DNA from 2 places in the Candidatus Sarcina troglodytae genome. Region 1 is predicted to be linked to the other one. Evidence: a T-box and tRNA genes for the amino acid it is inferred to sense, from the RefSeq annotation. Region 1 holds a T-box; the other holds one or more tRNA genes.
The links. The T-box of region 1 lies ahead of HH195_RS07865 (valine--tRNA ligase). A T-box ahead of a tRNA ligase gene usually reads a tRNA of that ligase, here a tRNA-Val.
Positions count from the first base shown of each region.

Region 1 (9,333 bases):
TAAAGCCTTAAAAGATTTTATATTTAATGATAAACTTTATACGCCAAGCACTCATAATATGCAATCTATAATAAAAGAATATGATTTAAAATATGGTAATAAAAAAAGATAAGAAGCCTCCTCTTCTTATCTTTTCTTTTTCTAAGTACAAGATTTGCACTTTCTTATAATTTTTCTCATATCTCCAATCATATATAAAGAACCACAAACTAATATTAAATCATCATCATTCCCTAAAGATAATGCTTTTTTATAAGCCTCTTCATAATCTTCTATATCAAAACACTCAATTCCCTTTTCCTTAACCTTTTCATATAAAACACTAGACGATTCTGCTCTATAATTATGTGGTTCTGTAACTATTACATAGCTTGCTTTATCTGTTATAACATTTAACATCTTACTAACTTCTTTATCACCTAAGATTCCAACTATTAAAATAAGTCTATTATAATTTAAATACTTATCTACACTAACTCTTAATTTTTCTATGCCATCTATATTGTGTGCACCATCTATAACAACTAATGGATTCTTTTTTAATACTTCCATTCTTCCAATCCATTTAACATTTGATAATCCTCTATTTATTGAAGAATCTTTAATAATTACCCCTTTGTTTTTTAACTCTTTTATAGCATTTAAACAAACTATACAATTTAATATCTGATGCTCTCCTATAAGGGATAATTCTACACTATAAGTTTCATTTAAAATATCCGCTGTTATTTTTTGAGTAAAATTATTTTTATCTATAACAACTTGTTTTATATCTTCTTTTTTAACTACTATTAATTTATTATTTAATTCCTCACACTTAGACCTTATAACATTTAAGGTTTCTTCTTGTTGAGGGTATGATATAACTGTACAATCCTTTTTTATAATTTCTACCTTTTCACTTGCAATTTCTTTTAATGTATTTCCAAGTATGTTCATATGATCTAAGCTTATAGAAGTTAAAACAACTAAAACTGGATTTATAACATTTGTTGCATCCAATCTTCCTCCAAGACCAACTTCAACTACCGCATAATCTACTTCTTCTTTAGCAAAATAATAAAACATTAAAGCTGTTATTATTTCAAATTGTGTTGGAGTTCCAAACTTTATAACATCAACCTTTGATATAGCACTTTTAATCTCTGTTATTATAGACGCTAATTCTTGCTTTTTTATATTTTCTCCATTTACTTGAATTCTTTCTTCAAACTCCTCTAAATAAGGGGATGTATACATGCCTACCTTATAACCCTCTTCTATTAAAATCGAGGATATCATAGCAGTAGTTGATCCTTTTCCATTAGTTCCACCTACATGAATACACTTTATTTTATCTTGAGGGTTATCTAAATACTCAAGTATTTTTAAAATTCTCTCTAAACCCAGATTCATTCCAAACTTAGCTGTATTTTCAATATATTCCATAGCCTCATTGTAATTCATAGAATTCCTCCTATAAAATTTCCCCACATCTTTAAAAGATGTAGGGAAGTATTTTTTAATATTTAACTACTTATTTTAAAGCACTTATTCTTTCTAGAACAGCATTTAACATTTCTTTATATTTTTCACCTTTAGCTTTTTCTTCATTTACAACAGCTTCCGGTGCCTTACTTACAAACTTTTCATTTGAAAGTTTTTTCTCTACTCTATCTATCTCTTTTTCTAGTTTATCTTTTTCTTTATTTAATCTATCTAATTCTTTTTCTCTATCTACAAGGTCTAAAAGTGGTAAGAATAATTCTCCACCTTTAACAACTACTGAAACCAAATTTTCAGCTAAATTATCTTTATTATCTATAAATGTTACTTCAGATGCTGAAGCTAACTTCTCTAAATATGCTGCACCATTTATAAACGCATCTTTAGCCTCTTCTGAAATATAAGCTATTATTTTAGCTTTTCTAGATGGTGGAACATTCATTGAAGCTCTTAGATTTCTTAAAGCCTTTATAGCTTCCATTATAAATTCCATATCTTTTTCAGATTTTTCATTTACTAAGCTTTCATCATATTCTGGCCAAGAAGCTATAGTTATTGATTCAGTTTCTGTGCTTAAGTGAGTATATATTTCCTCTGTTATAAATGGCATTACTGGGTGTAAAAGCTTAAGTCCTGTATTTAAAACTTTATATAAAACATTAAATACTATTCCCTTAGATTTTTCATCTTCTCCATATAAAACTGGTTTAACAAGTTCTATATAATAATCACAGAATTCTGTCCAAAGGAAATCATGAACCTTTTGAAGCGCTATTCCAAGTTCATATTTTTCCATGTTTTCAGTAACTTCTTTTACCAAACCATTCATTCTTGATAAAATCCATTTATCAGCTAAGCTATAATCTTTAACATCTATATATTGGTTCATGATATCTCTATCTAAGTTCATCATAACAAATCTTGAAGCATTCCAAATCTTATTTGCAAAGTTTCTAGCAGCTTCTACTCTTTCAGGGATATATCTTATATCATTTCCTGGTGCATTTCCAGTAACTAACATAAATCTTAAAGCATCTGCACCATATTCATCTATAACTTCTAGTGGGTCTACACCATTTCCTAAAGATTTACTCATTTTTCTTCCTTGAGAATCTCTTATAATACCATGAATTAATACAGTGTCAAATGGAGTTTCTCCCATGTTGTGTATTCCTGAGAAAATCATTCTTGCAACCCAGAAGAATATAATATCATATCCAGTAACTAATGTTGATGTTGGATAAAAATACTCTAAATCCTCTGTTTTATCTGGCCAACCAAGAGTTGAAAATGGCCATAGTGCAGAACTAAACCAAGTATCTAAAACATCTGTTTCTTGTTCTATTTTGCTTGAACCACATTTTGTACATGTAGTTACATCATGTTCAGATACCATTATTTCACCACAATCTTGACAGTAGTAAACAGGTATTCTATGTCCCCACCATAATTGTCTTGATATACACCAATCTTGAATGTTTTCCATCCAGTTAAAATATGTCTTTTCAAATCTTTCAGGAACAAACTTAGTTTTTTTATTTTTAACAACTTCTATGGCTGGTTTTGCTAAAGAATCCATTTTTACATACCATTGTTTTGATATTATAGGTTCTATAACAGTTCCGCATCTATCATGAGTTCCAACGTTATGTGTATGAGGTTTTATTTTAACAAGTAAACCTTGAGCCTCTAAATCAGCAACCATAGCCTTTCTTGCCTCATATCTATCCAACCCTTGATATTTTCCACCTAATTCATTTATAACTCCAGCATCATCCATAATTCTTATTTGTTTTAAGTTATGTCTTAAACCTACTTGGAAATCATTAGGGTCATGAGCAGGTGTTATTTTAACTGCACCAGTTCCAAATTCTAAATCAACATAATCATCAGCTACAACTGGTATTTCTCTATCTGTTAAAGGTAATTTTAACATTTTACCAACTAAGTGTTTATATCTTTCATCATTAGGATTTACAGCAACAGCAGTATCCCCTAAAAGAGTTTCTGGTCTAGTTGTTGCAATTTCTAAAAATTCATCAGAACCTACAACTGGATATTTTATATGCCAGAAGCTTCCTTCTTTTTCTGCATATTCAATTTCAGCATCAGATAGAGCTGTTTGACACTTAGGACACCAGTTAGTTATTCTGTTTCCTTGATATATAAGCCCTTCATTATAAAGTTTAACAAATACATGCTTTACAGCTTTGCTTAAATTTTCATCCATAGTGAAAGCTTCTCTTGTAAAATCAGCAGAAACTCCAACTTTTTTAAGTTGTTCTCTAATTTTTTCTCTATACTCATCTGTCCATTCCCAAACTTTTTCTAAGAATGCTTCTCTTCCCATTTCCTTTTTATTAAGACCTTGTTTTAAAAGTTCATTTTCAACTTTAACTTCTGTTGCAATAGATGCATGGTCTTCCCCTGGAAGCCATAAAGTACAATATCCTTGCATTCTCTTAAATCTTATAAGCATATCTTGTAAAGTATTGTCAAGCGCATGCCCTAAATGAAGTTTTCCAGTTATATTTGGTGGTGGCATTATTATTGTATAAGGTTTTTTACTCTTATCAACTTTTGGAGTAAAGTATTTTTTTTCTTGCCAAACATTATATAATCTTTCTTCAAATTCTTTTGGGTTATAAGTTGTAGAGATATTTTTATCTTCCATTTTGTTATTTCCTCCTTAAATTTATCATATTTCCAAATAAAATAAAAAAAACCTCCTCCATAAAAGGACGAAGATTCGCGGTACCACCTTTTTTCCCTTAAAATACTTAAAGGCTCTTAAACTAATAACGACTCTAATAAATGCCGTCTTTAGCTACTTTTTTATTTTTCACTAAAGAAACTCAAAAGCTACTTCAAAATATCAAGTATAAAAAACCTTACAGCCTATGGGTTTTTCTCTCTTAAAACTCTTCCTATTTCTACTTCTCTTTATCACAGTTTATTCTGTATTGTTTACAGTTTATATTATAATATTATATTTTCATTGTCAAGATAGCTATAATCAATTTACATTTTTAAACTATATTAAAATACTTGCTAATTTCAACAATATTTATATGAATATTATATGTAAAAGTGATAATAATTTTAATATAATGCTTAACTTGGAGGATTATATAATGAACTACTTTTCAAAAGGAAATGAATTTTATAATAATGAAAATTACAAAGAGGCCTTATCTTATTATAAAAAAGCTATTGAAAATAAAGATTGTGAATACCATGCTTTTTATAATTCTGGTGTTTGCTACATAAAACTTAAAAATTATCAAAAGGCTATCGATATGATTAAAAAAGCATTAGAACTCCATAAAGATTCTAAATACTTTTTTAATATAGCCTATTGCTACTCTATGCTTAAAGATGACATAAAAGCTCTTAGATACTTTAACTTAGCTTGGGCTCTAGATAATTTAGACACTGACTGTGAAAGAGCAATAAAACTCATTGCAACTAAAATTAAAAAGCAATAATTAAAAGGCTGTTTAAAATATAAAATTTAAAAACAGCCTTTATAAAAATTAATATATTTTATTCATATTTTTTATGCAACATGCACAACAACATTTAATATAACAAAAAATAAACACGCATAAAATAAAGCTCTAGGAATGTTTAAAAGCATGCCTAATCTTTGCTTAGACTTTTCTGTTCTTCTCTCTTGTGAATGATGAATTTTATTTAAGCTTGGCCCTATTACAAATCTAACTAAACAAGCTAAGATTACCCTTAATACAATATAAACCGCAAATGCTATTAAGAAAAATATTATCATCGCAAATATTAAAGGAAAATAAATATAATCATTAACTAAACTTGTTAAACTAACTAAAGATAAAGTTATAAATTGACCAATCTCTTTAAGATTACTCATTATAATGTAAGAAACTATTAATGATAAAAATATGCAAAAATAATTAAATGCTTCTATAATGCTACCTCTTATTCTTGTTATGTTAAATCTTTTTTTATACTCTACTGCTAAAACAAATATAAACAAAATAACAGATAATATAAATATAACTATTTCCATATACCTACTCCCAAATATCTTGTCTTTTAACAACTTTTTTTACAATTTCACTACAACACTCAAAATCATACCCCTTTGTAGCTAAGAATCTAAAAAGTTTTTGAGATAATTTATATTTATCATCTTCTCTTTTTTTTAATATCTCATATCTTTTTATAGCAATACTTAATGCTTGTTCTTTTTCATATTCCTTATCAATACACTCTAAATTTTCCTCTATAATATCTTCACTTAATCCCTTTTTAATTAAAGAATATTTAATTTTATTTCTTCCTTGATTTTTAATTTTATCTTTTATATATAAAGTAGCATATTTCGTATCGTCTATAAATTTATATTCTTCTAAAAAGTTTAAAACACTATTTATTATATCATTTGTAAATCCTTTTGCTAATAGCTTTTCTCTCATCTCCTTCTTACTTTTATATGATTTCTCAATTATTTTAAGAGCTGAATTTTTACATTTTTTTAACTCATCATCTTTTAAAACTTCATCTATATCACTTTTATCTAAAAAATCATTTACCTTAATTCCTAATTTATATATAAACTCAATATCACAGGCAAATGAAAAATTATAATCTATATAAATATTTACTCTTTCTTTATTCTTATTTTGAACTTCAATTTTTGTAATCTTACCCATAAAATTTACCTTTCAGATTTTAATATGTGAATTGTTGGATTATTTAAATACTTTCTGCAAACTCTATATATATCATCTTTGGTTATTTTATCCAACTCTTCTATACTTTTTTCTAAATCTTTTAAATCTTCCCCCTCTAAAATTTGATTTAAAGCATAGCTACATAAGTCGCTATAATCTTCAAGCGTTGATATAACAGCAGTTCTATGAATCTTTTTGATTATTGCTAAAGATTTATTATCAAAATCTATAATTTCATTTTTTATATTTGATATTGATGTATCTATTATATCTTGACTCTCCTTTAAATCTTCTTTAGATACTGCCGCAAATATATTCATTATATTTACATCATGTCCTATATCTAAATAACTGTACACATCATATGCAAATCCTCTTTTTTCACGAAGCTCTCTAAACAGCACTGAATTATCACTATCTCCTAATTTATGACTTAATATTTTAAGTGGTAATTCATCTTCTTTTGTTATATCTACTAATGAATAAAGATACGTTATCGTACTTTGTTCTATATGTTTTTTATGGGTTATACTTGTTATAGGTTTATTTTTTTCTTTTACAATTTCTATTTTCTTATGACATTTACCTTCCCATATTCCAAAATTATCTGAAATTATATCTAACATTTTGTTATGTTCTAAAGAACTTACAACAACCACAACAGAATTATCTGGAGTATAATACTTATTATAAAACTCTATTATACTATTTTTCGTAAATTTTTCTACTGTTTTTTCAAGACCAGCTACATCATATCTTAAAGGTGATTTAGAAAAGCCTATTTCATTAGTTTTATTTAGGCTAAACTCCTCTACATCATCCTTACTTGACTTAATTTCAGCAACCACCACACCCTTTTCCTTTTCTATTTCATCCTCTGGAAAAGTTGAATTAATCAGCATATCTCCTAAAAGCTTCATAGCATTTTCTATCTCATCATTTATACAATTTATTGAATATACTGTAGATGTATAATCAGTATACGCATTATATTCTCCTCCTAAAGACTCTAACTCTTCATTTAAAACCTCATTACTTCTTTCTTTAGTTCCTTTAAACATCATGTGTTCTATAAAGTGACACATTCCCCTCTCTGCATCCTTTTCATACAAAGAACCAATTTTTACAGCAACATTTATAGCAACTAACATAGTGTCTTTTTTTATGGTAACAACTGTCATACCATTTGGTAATTGAGCGATATTTTTATCTAATTTTAATTTATTCATTAAAACACTCCTAAAATATTATATAAATTCTAATTTTCATTGTATAATAATAGTTGCAATAAAAGCAATAATAAGATTTTAGAGGTGTACTACTATGAATGATACTATATTAATTGTTGAAGATGAAGTAAGACTTAGATTTCTACTTAGAGATTATCTAAAAAAAGATGGTTTTACTGTCCTTGAAGCATCAGATGGAGAAGAAGCCTTAAATATATTTTCTCAAAATAATGTAAATTTAATTGTTTTAGATGTTATGATGCCAAAATTAGATGGTTTTAATGTTTGCAAGGCTATAAGAAAAGTTTCTAACGTACCTGTAATACTTTTAACTGCTAAAAGCCAAGAAGAAGATAAGTTATTTGGTTATGAAATAGGTGCTGATGATTACATAACTAAACCTTTTAGCACTAAAGTTCTTGTAGCTAAGGTTAAAGCATTGCTAAAGAGAGCTAATACACCTAAAGATTTGAATATTTCAGAATATAATGGACTTAAAATAAACAAATCATCTCATGAAGTAACTATAAATAATAATGAAATTTATTTATCTCCAAAAGAATATGATCTTCTTATATATTTAACTTCTAATGAAGGAATTGCCCTTTCACGTGATAAAATTTTAGACAATGTTTGGGGATTTGATTATTATGGGGATATAAGAACCGTCGATACTAATATTAAAAGACTTCGTGAAAAACTATTAGATAAATCAAATTATATCGCAACAGTTAGAGGAAGTGGCTATAAGTTTGAGGTGAAATAAGTATGAGAAAAACTATGAAAAAGAGTATTTCTAAAAGACTTTTTCTAATAAGTTTCGGAACCATATTATTTATTGTAATTTTTACAATGCTATTTCAAATAATGTTTTTTCAAAAATTTTATTTAAATAGTAAAAGCACAAATTTAGCAAATAGCGTTAAAACCTTTGTTTCATATTATTCAAATGATATAAATGATCCTTCAGCTTTATATACTGCATTAAATAACTTTGAGTTTCAAAACAATTCAAAAATCGCTATATATTCAACTGACGGTACGGTTAAATATATAGCAAATCCAACAAACTCTGATTCAGAAATAACTGTAACGTTAAATAAAATATTTAATCAACTATATAATGATCCATATTATGAAAAAAGTATCTTAAACTCTAGTGAAGTTTTTACAACAGTTTTAGCCAGTTCAAACACTAACTCAAAATATATAGTTTGTATGGCACCTTTTACAAGCTCTAATAATAAGACTTATATAGTTATTGCAGTTACTTCTTTTCAAAATATCACTGAAGCAACTCAAGTTATACAGGATTTTTATAAATATATAGGAATTGTTGTTATTGCTCTTGGGCTTATACTATCTTATATATATTCAGACCTTATATCAAAGCCTTTAATTAGTATAAATAAAACAGCAAAAAAATTAAGTGCCTTAGATTTTTCTGAAAAATGTACTGTAGAACGTGACGATGAAATTGGTAGCCTTGCAAAAACTTTAAATTTCTTATCGCAAAATCTTTATAATGCATTAGAAGATTTGAAAATAAAAAATGCTAAACTCAAAGAAGAAGTTGAAAAGGAAAGACGCCTTGAAAACCTTAGAAAAGATTTTATAGCTGGTGTATCCCATGAACTTAAAACTCCTATTGGAATAATTTCAGGATACGCAGAAGGCATTAAAGATGGTATAGCTGATGAGGAATCTCGTGATGTTTATCTTGATATAATAATAGATGAAGCAAAAAAAATGGATAAATTAGTTATGGATATGTTGGAACTGTCTAAACTTGAAAATGGGAAAACAGATATTATGTTGTCATCTTTTTCTCTTAGCAAACTAACCCAAAAAATATTGATTAAAAATTCTGTTGATATAAACAACAATAATTTAGAAGTCATAAC
Region 1 covers NZ_CP051754.1:1,725,678-1,735,010, forward strand. The annotation lists gene HH195_RS07855 (LCP family protein) at 1-112, shown strand, start outside; gene HH195_RS07860 (bifunctional folylpolyglutamate synthase/dihydrofolate synthase) at 142-1,446, opposite strand; gene HH195_RS07865 (valine--tRNA ligase) at 1,517-4,159, opposite strand; T-box leader at 4,220-4,444, opposite strand; gene HH195_RS07870 (tetratricopeptide repeat protein) at 4,620-4,973, shown strand; gene HH195_RS07875 (hypothetical protein) at 5,045-5,533, opposite strand; gene recX (recombination regulator RecX) at 5,538-6,179, opposite strand; gene HH195_RS07885 (M16 family metallopeptidase) at 6,185-7,429, opposite strand; gene HH195_RS07890 (response regulator transcription factor) at 7,524-8,195, shown strand; gene HH195_RS07895 (sensor histidine kinase) at 8,198-9,333, shown strand, end outside.

Region 2 (9,333 bases), 670 kb from region 1:
TGGAAGCAATTTAAACCTAGAAAATTCTATAAAGGGCATATCATTATGTAAAAATTGTTTAACTGTTGGAGGATTAAATACTACTAAACATGAAATTGAACCTTATAATTTTTCATCATCAGGAAATAAAAATCTAAAAAAGCCAGAACTTAGTGCAGCTTGTTCTGAAATACGTTGCTTAAATTCTAATGCCTCATATGTTCCCGAAAATAATGGGATTAAGCTTTATCCTAGAAAACTTAATGATAATTATATAACTTTTAGTGGCACTTCCTTAGCTTGTGCTTATATTTCAGGTCTTTCTGCTATTTTATTAGATAATACTCCTAATTTAACTTTAAAAGATTTACGTTCTTTAATCACCTTAAGCTGTAATGAAATAGAATATTATTCAAACGATACAGTTGGTCAAGGATATTTAGACCTAAAAAGATTTTTTAAATCAATTTTATAAACAAGTATTACATGTTGTTATCAAAAACTGTCTTTGATATAATTATTATACTTATATAGCATAACTAACAGCAGAAAGGAGTCTAAAAGTGAGTACTTTTATGCTTAAAAACTCAGCTAATAACTTCACTCCAGTCAATAATGTATTTATAGATAAATATATGCTAAAAGCTCGCGGTGAGTTTGTAAAAGTGTATATACTTTTATTAAAATATAGCATGAGCGGTGAACCTGGAATAAGTTCTTCAATACTCGCTGCTAAACTTAACCTTTTAGAATCTGATATTATGAACGCATTATCATACTGGAATGAAGAAGGCGTGATAAAATTAAACCCAATAGATAAAATGAATAATTTTAACATAGAATTTATTGATTTAGTAGACTCAGAAGATACCTACAAAAAAAATATAGATCTTTTGTCAGCACTATCTCAATCAAATAACAAAGATATGCTTAGAGACATAGAAAACCTTATAGGAAGAACTCTTTCTCCCTCTGAAATGTCTAACTATTTATCTTGGCAAAGTGAATTTAATTTTTCATCTGAACTTATATTAATCCTTATAGAATACTGCTTATCTAAAGGAAAAAATGATTCTAGATATTTTGAAAAGGTTGCCCTTTCTTGGTTTGATGCAGGAGTTAAAACAGTAGATGATGCTCAAAACCTTATAACAAAACATGAAGATAAATGGACTAAAATAAGAAATATTTTGAATTATTTAGGTATAAAGAATTCTGATATTATGAAACCTCATCAAGATATGATAGAAAAATGGCTATTCCAATATAATTTTTCTATAGAAGTTATATTAAAAGCTTGTGATATTTGTTCACAAAGGCTAAATAGAGCAGATTTTAGATATATAGATGGCATACTTGCTAAATGGTTTAAAGATAATATAACTACTTTAGAAGATATAGCTACTAAAGATGTTAATAAACAAACTCAAATACAAAATAATAATTACAAAAATAATAATATTAATTTTCATAAAGACAAACCTTCTAACTTTGCTAACTTCACTCAAAGACAATATGATTATGATAAGTTAGAAAAACAACTTTTAGGATGGGATGATGGTGAATACGACGATGATTAAGGGATATCAAACTAAACTTATGAATTTATATGAAAAAATACGTCAAGAAGAAAAATTATCATTAGAACAAAGAACTAAAGAAATTGAAGATAAGTATCCTGAAATAATGAAGCTAGAAAAAAACATAGCAAAGCAATGTTTAAATTTATCTATGTGTGCACTAAAAAATTCACCTAACAAAGAAGCTGAACTTAATGAGCTTCGAGAAAAAATAGAAGACTTAAGAGCTAAAAAGTATGAAATGCTTGTTGAAAGAGGATATAGTACTGATTATTTAAATCTTCACTATAGATGTTCAAAATGTCAAGATACAGGTTACATAGGACCTAAAAAATGTACTTGTTATAAAAACAAACTTATAAAAGTTTATTATGAAAATTCACATTTAGAGGATACTTTAAGAGTAAATAATTTTAGTAGTTTTTCTTTAGATGTTTATTCTAACAAAAGAACAGATAAGATGTTTTCTCCAAGGGAAAATATGCAAATAATATTAAATTCAATATCAAATGAATATATTCCTAACTTTAAAAATATAAACGATAATCTCCTTTTCTACGGAAGTCCTGGAACTGGGAAAACATTTTTAACCTATTGTATTGCAAAATCTCTTTTAGATTCAGGTTTTTTGGTTATATACAGAACATCAGATGAACTAGTTAAAAATTTAAGGGAAATAAAGTTTGAAAATAATATAGAACTAGAAGATTTGCTTGTAAATTGTGATCTTCTTATAATAGATGATTTGGGAGCAGAACAAATAACTGACTTTACAAGAACAGAACTTTTCAATCTATTAAATAAAAAATTACTTCTTAATAAAAAAATGATTATTTCCACTAACTTAAATATTTCTGAACTTACAACTATGTACATAGAAAGAATAACATCAAGACTTTTTGGAAACTTTAGATTATTTAATGTATATGGTGACGATATAAGAATTAAAAATAATACTAAAGAAATACGAAGTAAAAAAAATTTAACTAAAGTGCAAAATGCAAATTCATCCTATTATAAATTCTAGGATGAATTTCTTTATGTAAAATAAAAAAACTTCAACATATGTGTTGAAGTTTTTTGGAGCTGGCAATAGGAATCGAACCTACAACCTGCTGATTACAAGTCAGCTGCTCTACCGTTGAGCCATGCCAGCAAATATGGCGATTCAGAAGGGGCTCGAACCCTCGACCTCCGGCGTGACAGGCCGGCACTCTAACCAACTGAGCTACTGAACCGTATTTTTTTAAATGGTGGTCACAACAGGGATCGAACCTGTGACCCTCTGCTTGTAAGGCAGATGCTCTCCCAGCTGAGCTATGCGACCTTAAAATGGTGACCCGTAGGAGAATCGAACTCCTGTTACCACCGTGAAAGGGTGGTGTCTTAACCGCTTGACCAACGGGCCTTAATGGCGATTCAGAAGGGGCTCGAACCCTCGACCTCCGGCGTGACAGGCCGGCACTCTAACCAACTGAGCTACTGAACCGTATTTTTTTAAAATGGTGGTCACAACAGGGATCGAACCTGTGACCCTCTGCTTGTAAGGCAGATGCTCTCCCAGCTGAGCTATGCGACCTTAAAAATGGTGACCCGTAGGAGAATCGAACTCCTGTTACCACCGTGAAAGGGTGGTGTCTTAACCGCTTGACCAACGGGCCTTATAATTAACATTTCCTATATTCGGTTACCCGACATAAATATAATACAGAAAAACTAAAGAAGTGTCAACTATTTTTTTTAACTTTTTTTAATATTTTCTCTTTTTATTTATCATTTAGCATTTTTATACTACTTAAAACTGTATCTTAATTATTATGTTTAATCACTATTTAAACATTTTCATTGAGATTACTTTTTATTTCCTTAAACATGTTTAATTCTTTATTTTTATTTTCTATATCCTTTTCTAATTTTTCAATATTAAATTTACAAAATTCCATTAATTCATCTTCTGTTAATTGTTTTACATCATATCTATAACTATCTTTTTTAAATTTTTCACCATTAACACTTACTTGTATACTATATTCATGATTTAGCATAATAACCATTTCTTTTTCCCACATTCCTCTTTTATTAACAATTTTAAAACTATCTTTTAAAACTTTAAAATCGACTATTGTATCTTGTATTAATTTTTCTAACTCATCAAAAAGATATTTATAAAATACTACTGAAATCCCTCTGTTTATCTTTATTTTTAATAAATATCTATGCTTTATTAAAAAATCATCAAATTCATTTTCACTAATAAATTCAACATCATCAGTTTTTAAGATTTCTATACCTTTTTCCCCTGGATAATTAACAACCACCTGATCATAATTCATACGTCTGACCTTAAATTCTCTTCCCTTGTCTAAAGAATTATTATCTTTAATTTTTATTTTCATAAATACGTTTCTCCTTTTTTGATTAATACTCTAAAAAATTTAATATTATTTTTATTATTCCATGAGAAAACACAATATATGATATAAAACTATTTTATTTTGATTGTTTTTTTATTTTTTAAATACTTATATGAAATTTATTAACTTTTGTTTATAATAGTGTTACTAAAATATTTTAAGGAGAATTTTTATGATTTATCATGATTTAATAGTTTTAGGCGGTGGTGCCTCTGGACTTATCGCTGCAATAACTGCAAAAGATCTTGGCATGGATGTAGCTATTGTTGAAGGTACCGATAGGATTGGTAAAAAACTTTTGACAACTGGTAATGGAAGATGTAACATAAGCAATTCTTCTATAAAACCACCATTTGTAAATTTTCATAGCAATAATAATAACTTTTTTGATTTTGCATTAAATTCTATGACTGTTGAAGATACAAAAATATTCTTTCTAAATTTAGGTTTACCTTTAATAGAACTTGAAAATAAAAAAATTTATCCACAATCTTTACAAGCCTCATCTGTTATAGATATTTTTAGATTGGCATTAGAGGATAGAAATATCCCTATTTATAATAATTTTAAAGTAAATTCTATAATTAATAAAAAAAATAAATTTAAATTATCCACAAAAAATAATGAGTATGATAGCATATCCTGTGGAAAACTTATCATTTCCTGTGGAGGAAAATCAGCAATTAAAACAGGTTCTGATGGAAGTGCTTATAATATTGTAAAAAATCTTGGGCATAAAATAATCACCCCTATTCCATCTATCGTTCAACTTAAACTTCAACATAAAAGCTTAAAAGCTTTATCTGGAATTAAATTCAATGGTTATGCTGAAGTTATTTCTAATGAAAAATCTTTTAGAAAAGAATTTGGCGAGATATTATTTACTGACTATGGTATTTCTGGACCTCCTATCCTTCAAATATCAGGGACTGCCTCAAGGCTTTTATCAAAAGGAAAAGATATTTACATAACAGTTGATATGATGCCTGAAAAATCTATAAATGATATAGAAAATTTTCTTGAAGGACATTTTGCTGTATTTTCTCATAGAGCTGTAATAGATTCCTTGATAGGTATAATAAACAAAAAACTTATTCCAATAATTTTAAAAGAGGCTGGAATTGCAGAACTTCATAAACCTTGTTCTGAACTTACTTGGCAAGAAAAAAAGAAACTATTTTCTCTTATGAAATGTTGGAAATTTAAATGTTTGGAAACTAATGGTTTTTCTTCTGCTCAAGTTACAGCTGGAGGAATTGATACAAAGGATATAAATAATACTACTTTAGAATCTAATTTAGTAAAAAATCTTTATTTTTGTGGTGAGATATTAGATGTTGATGGCGATTGTGGTGGATTTAATTTACAATGGGCTTGGAGTTCTGGATTTTTAGCTGGCAAAAGTGCTTCTCTTAACTGATTACTACTTCATTAAGTGCTGATTTTGAAAGGAAATTATCTTTTCTAAAATCAACACTTATTTATAAAATACATATTAATTTATCTTAAACCAAAAGCTTTCAACAGATGTTAACTTTTCTCCTGAATCTGATTTTATTATATGTATTGATTTTACTGTATTGTCATCAATTTTTTTCAATTCTCCTTGAACTAAAACATTATGACCATATTGAACTTCCTTTTCAAACTTTACTTTCAACTTATTAATTTTATAATTTTCTATAATTTCTAATGGCATACTGTCTATTACCCACTCCATATATTTAACATTGTTAACATGTTTATTACTATCTATATGTGTATGCTCTATATTGTAAATTTTATTTATATCAATTTTATCTAATTCGTCTATGTGTAATTTGCTTCTCAAATTCTTTAAATTACCCTTATCTAGTTTATGTGCAATATAATACTTATCATCGGCACTTTTTAACCTTCTTTTTTCAAGATCAATTAAAAACCATATTGAATCACATTTAACCAGTAACTCTCCATCCTCACTATATATTTCAAATCCTCTTAATCCATAAAATCTACGAATAGTTTCAACAAAGGTTCTCACCCTTATCTTATCTCTATATTTAGGGTATCTTATAATGTTTATATCATAATCAAAAAGAACCCATGCTTCTCTACTTTCAAGCATATCACCCATAGAAAATCCTAGAGATTCTTCTTGCTTTATTGCTATATCCGAAAAAAAATGCAATATGGATGTTATGTTACTCTCCAACCTTGAATTAGTATTCCAATAAGCTATTTCATACTCTTTTTCGTAAAAATTATTCATCTAATCACCCCTTTAAAATTTATATAAAAGACTATATCAAATAAAAAGCCAACTTTCAATATTTAAAAGTTGGCTTAATAATTTAGAATATATGTTTTATTGATACTTTATTTTAATTAATTTAATTTACAAATTTTATTTGAAATATCTATTTAATAAACCTTCAAATCCTCTTCCATGTCTAGCTTCATCTTTAGCCATTTCATGAACTGTATCATGAATTGCATCTAATCCTAATTCTTTTGCTAATGTTGCTAAATCTTTTTTACCTTGAGTTGCTCCGTGTTCTGCATTAACTCTTAATTGTAAATTTTCTTTAGTGCTGTTTGTTACAACTTCTCCTAATAATTCAGCAAATTTTGCAGCATGTTCTGCTTCTTCAAATGCATATCTCTTATAAGCTTCTGCAACTTCTGGGAATCCTTCTCTATCTGCTTGTCTTGACATTGCTAAATACATTCCAACTTCTGTACATTCTCCTGCAAAGTTAGCTTGTAATCCTTCTATTATTCTTGGGTCAACACCTTTTGCGATTCCTATTCTATGTTCATCAGCAAATACTAAATCTCCTGATTGTTCCATAAATTTATCTGCTCCAACTTTACATATTGGGCAAACTTCTGGAGCTTGTTCTCCTTCATAAACATATCCACATACTGTACAAACAAATTTTTTCATAACTATAATTCCTCCTAATCTTATATATCTCTCATTTTATAATTAAATTCTATTTAAAATATCTGTTTAATAAACCTTCAAATCCTCTTCCGTGTCTAGCTTCATCTTTAGCCATTTCATGAACTGTATCATGAATTGCATCTAATCCTAATTCTTTTGCTAATGTTGCTAAATCTTTTTTACCTTGAGTTGCTCCGTGTTCTGCATTAACTCTTAATTGTAAATTTTCTTTAGTGCTGTTTGTTACAACTTCTCCTAATAATTCAGCAAATTTTGCAGCATGTTCTGCTTCTTCAAATGCATATCTCTTATAAGCTTCTGCAACTTCTGGGAATCCTTCTCTATCTGCTTGTCTTGACATTGCTAAATACATTCCAACTTCTGTACATTCTCCTGCAAAGTTAGCTTGTAATCCTTCTATTATTCTTGGGTCAACACCTTTTGCGATTCCTATTCTATGTTCATCAGCAAATACTAAATCTCCTGATTGTTCCATAAATTTATCTGCTCCAACTTTACATATTGGGCAAACTTCTGGAGCTTGTTCTCCTTCATAAACATATCCACATACTGTACAAACAAATTTTTTCATAACTATAATTCCTCCTAATTTCTTAACATCTCTTTATACTTATACATCATTTAACATTTCTCATATGTAAGTGTTTGTTTTGTTCCACATTTCTTAACATCTCTTTATACTTATACATCATTTAACATTTCTCATATGTAAGTGTTTGTTTTGTTCCACTTATCTTATGAATTTATTATATAATAATTATTATTAAATAACAATAGTTTTTTAAATATTTTTTTATTTTTTTTATTTTATTTAGCTTTAATAAAAATAAATTCCATTTATCCATCTATATTAAAAGAATGATTATAAAATGAATTGTAAAAAAATGCCTTAGGCTAAGCCTAAGACATTTTCTTATTTTATAATATTATTTATTTAAAGCTTCTATTAAAGCTTCTATATTTAATCCATGAACCATAGCAGCTTCTTCTAAGCTTTCAGCTTGTGATGAAGGACATCCTATACATCCCATTCCAAAGCTCATTAATATTTGTGCAGCATCTGGTTTAGCTTGTAATATTTCTCCGATTCTCATTTCCTTTGTTATCATTATATACTCACCTCATATTTTATTATTAAATGTTTTACAATAACTTTAAATTTATTATAACTCTAAATCTATTTAAATACAAGTAAAATACTCTGATTTAATATAAATATATTTTGTTAAACTTTATTGACCAATATATAATAGAAATTAAATATTTTTTTTATAATTTTTTAAATCAAAATTTTTTACTATATCCTCTATAACAACTCTATCTGGAGGATTTATATCAAAAGTCTTAGGAAAGGCTTCTTTACTAAAAAATACTGCATTTTTAGTTTCGTCTTCATCTAAAATAATCTCTCCCTCATAATCAAAACATATAAACATAGCTGAAGCATTATATATCTCATGACCATTAGGATACTTATTGTAACACTCCTTACCTGAATAAACATTAAAAAGCTTTAAAGTTTTTAATGTTAACCCAACTTCTTCTTTTGCCTCTCTAATTGCAGCTTCCTCAAAACTTTCACCAAGCTCTAAACTTCCCCCTGGGAAACCCCATTTAAGGTTATCTGTTCTTTGTTGTAGTAGTATTTCACCTTTATTATTTACTATAATTGTCCCTGCTGATGTCATTATCAAAGGTCTTGATGGATTTTTTAACTCTTTTCTTAATTCTAAAATATATCCCATATCTATAATCACCAACTTTCTCTTTATTTATACTATTTAGATTTAGAATATACTCTAAAATAATTATACTATGATATTTAAACATATCTTTCATATGATTATGATTTAGTAATTTTCCTAAAATCAATAAAACAAAAACAAGAGTTGCATTAAAATACCTAATACAACTCTTTTCACATTTATACTATATATTAAAGTTCCTTTGTTATTCTTATAGTTTGATTTCTCTTTGGACCCACACCAACTATACAAATTTTAGTACCAGTAATATCTGCTATTCTATTTAAATATACTTTGGCGTTTTCAGGTAATTCTTCGTAGCTTCTAGCATTCGCTACATCTTCTCCCCATCCATCAAACTCTTCATATACAGGTTCACATTTAGCTAAATCCTCTAAGCTAGCTGGGAAATAATCTATTATTTCTCCATTTAATTTATATCCGGTACAAACTTTAAGTTTTTCAAGACCTGCAAGTGTATCTATTTTAGTCACAACTAAAGATGTCAATCCTGAAACTCTAGCTGCTGTTTTTACTATAACAAGGTCAAGCCACCCACATCTTCTAGACCTTCCTGTAGTAACTCCATATTCATGTCCTTTTTCTCTTATCCACTCACCAGTTTCATCTAAAAGTTCTGTTGGGAATGGTCCTTTACCAACTCT
Region 2 covers NZ_CP051754.1:2,399,529-2,408,861, forward strand. The annotation lists gene HH195_RS11175 (S8 family serine peptidase) at 1-454, shown strand, start outside; gene HH195_RS11180 (DnaD domain protein) at 543-1,559, shown strand; gene HH195_RS11185 (ATP-binding protein) at 1,552-2,586, shown strand; tRNA gene HH195_RS11190 (tRNA-Thr) at 2,641-2,715, opposite strand; tRNA gene HH195_RS11195 (tRNA-Asp) at 2,721-2,797, opposite strand; tRNA gene HH195_RS11200 (tRNA-Val) at 2,811-2,886, opposite strand; tRNA gene HH195_RS11205 (tRNA-Glu) at 2,893-2,967, opposite strand; tRNA gene HH195_RS11210 (tRNA-Asp) at 2,972-3,048, opposite strand; tRNA gene HH195_RS11215 (tRNA-Val) at 3,063-3,138, opposite strand; tRNA gene HH195_RS11220 (tRNA-Glu) at 3,146-3,220, opposite strand; gene HH195_RS11225 (hypothetical protein) at 3,392-3,955, opposite strand; gene HH195_RS11230 (BaiN/RdsA family NAD(P)/FAD-dependent oxidoreductase) at 4,146-5,393, shown strand; gene HH195_RS11235 (acyl-[acyl-carrier-protein] thioesterase) at 5,469-6,224, opposite strand; gene HH195_RS11240 (ferritin family protein) at 6,360-6,902, opposite strand; gene HH195_RS11245 (ferritin family protein) at 6,952-7,494, opposite strand; gene HH195_RS11250 (DUF1858 domain-containing protein) at 7,850-8,032, opposite strand; gene HH195_RS11255 (NUDIX hydrolase) at 8,180-8,668, opposite strand; gene HH195_RS11260 (adenylosuccinate synthase) at 8,860-9,333, opposite strand, start outside.
Region 2: it has a tRNA-Val gene. The T-box ahead of HH195_RS07865 (valine--tRNA ligase) is inferred to sense a tRNA for this amino acid. The anticodon was not compared.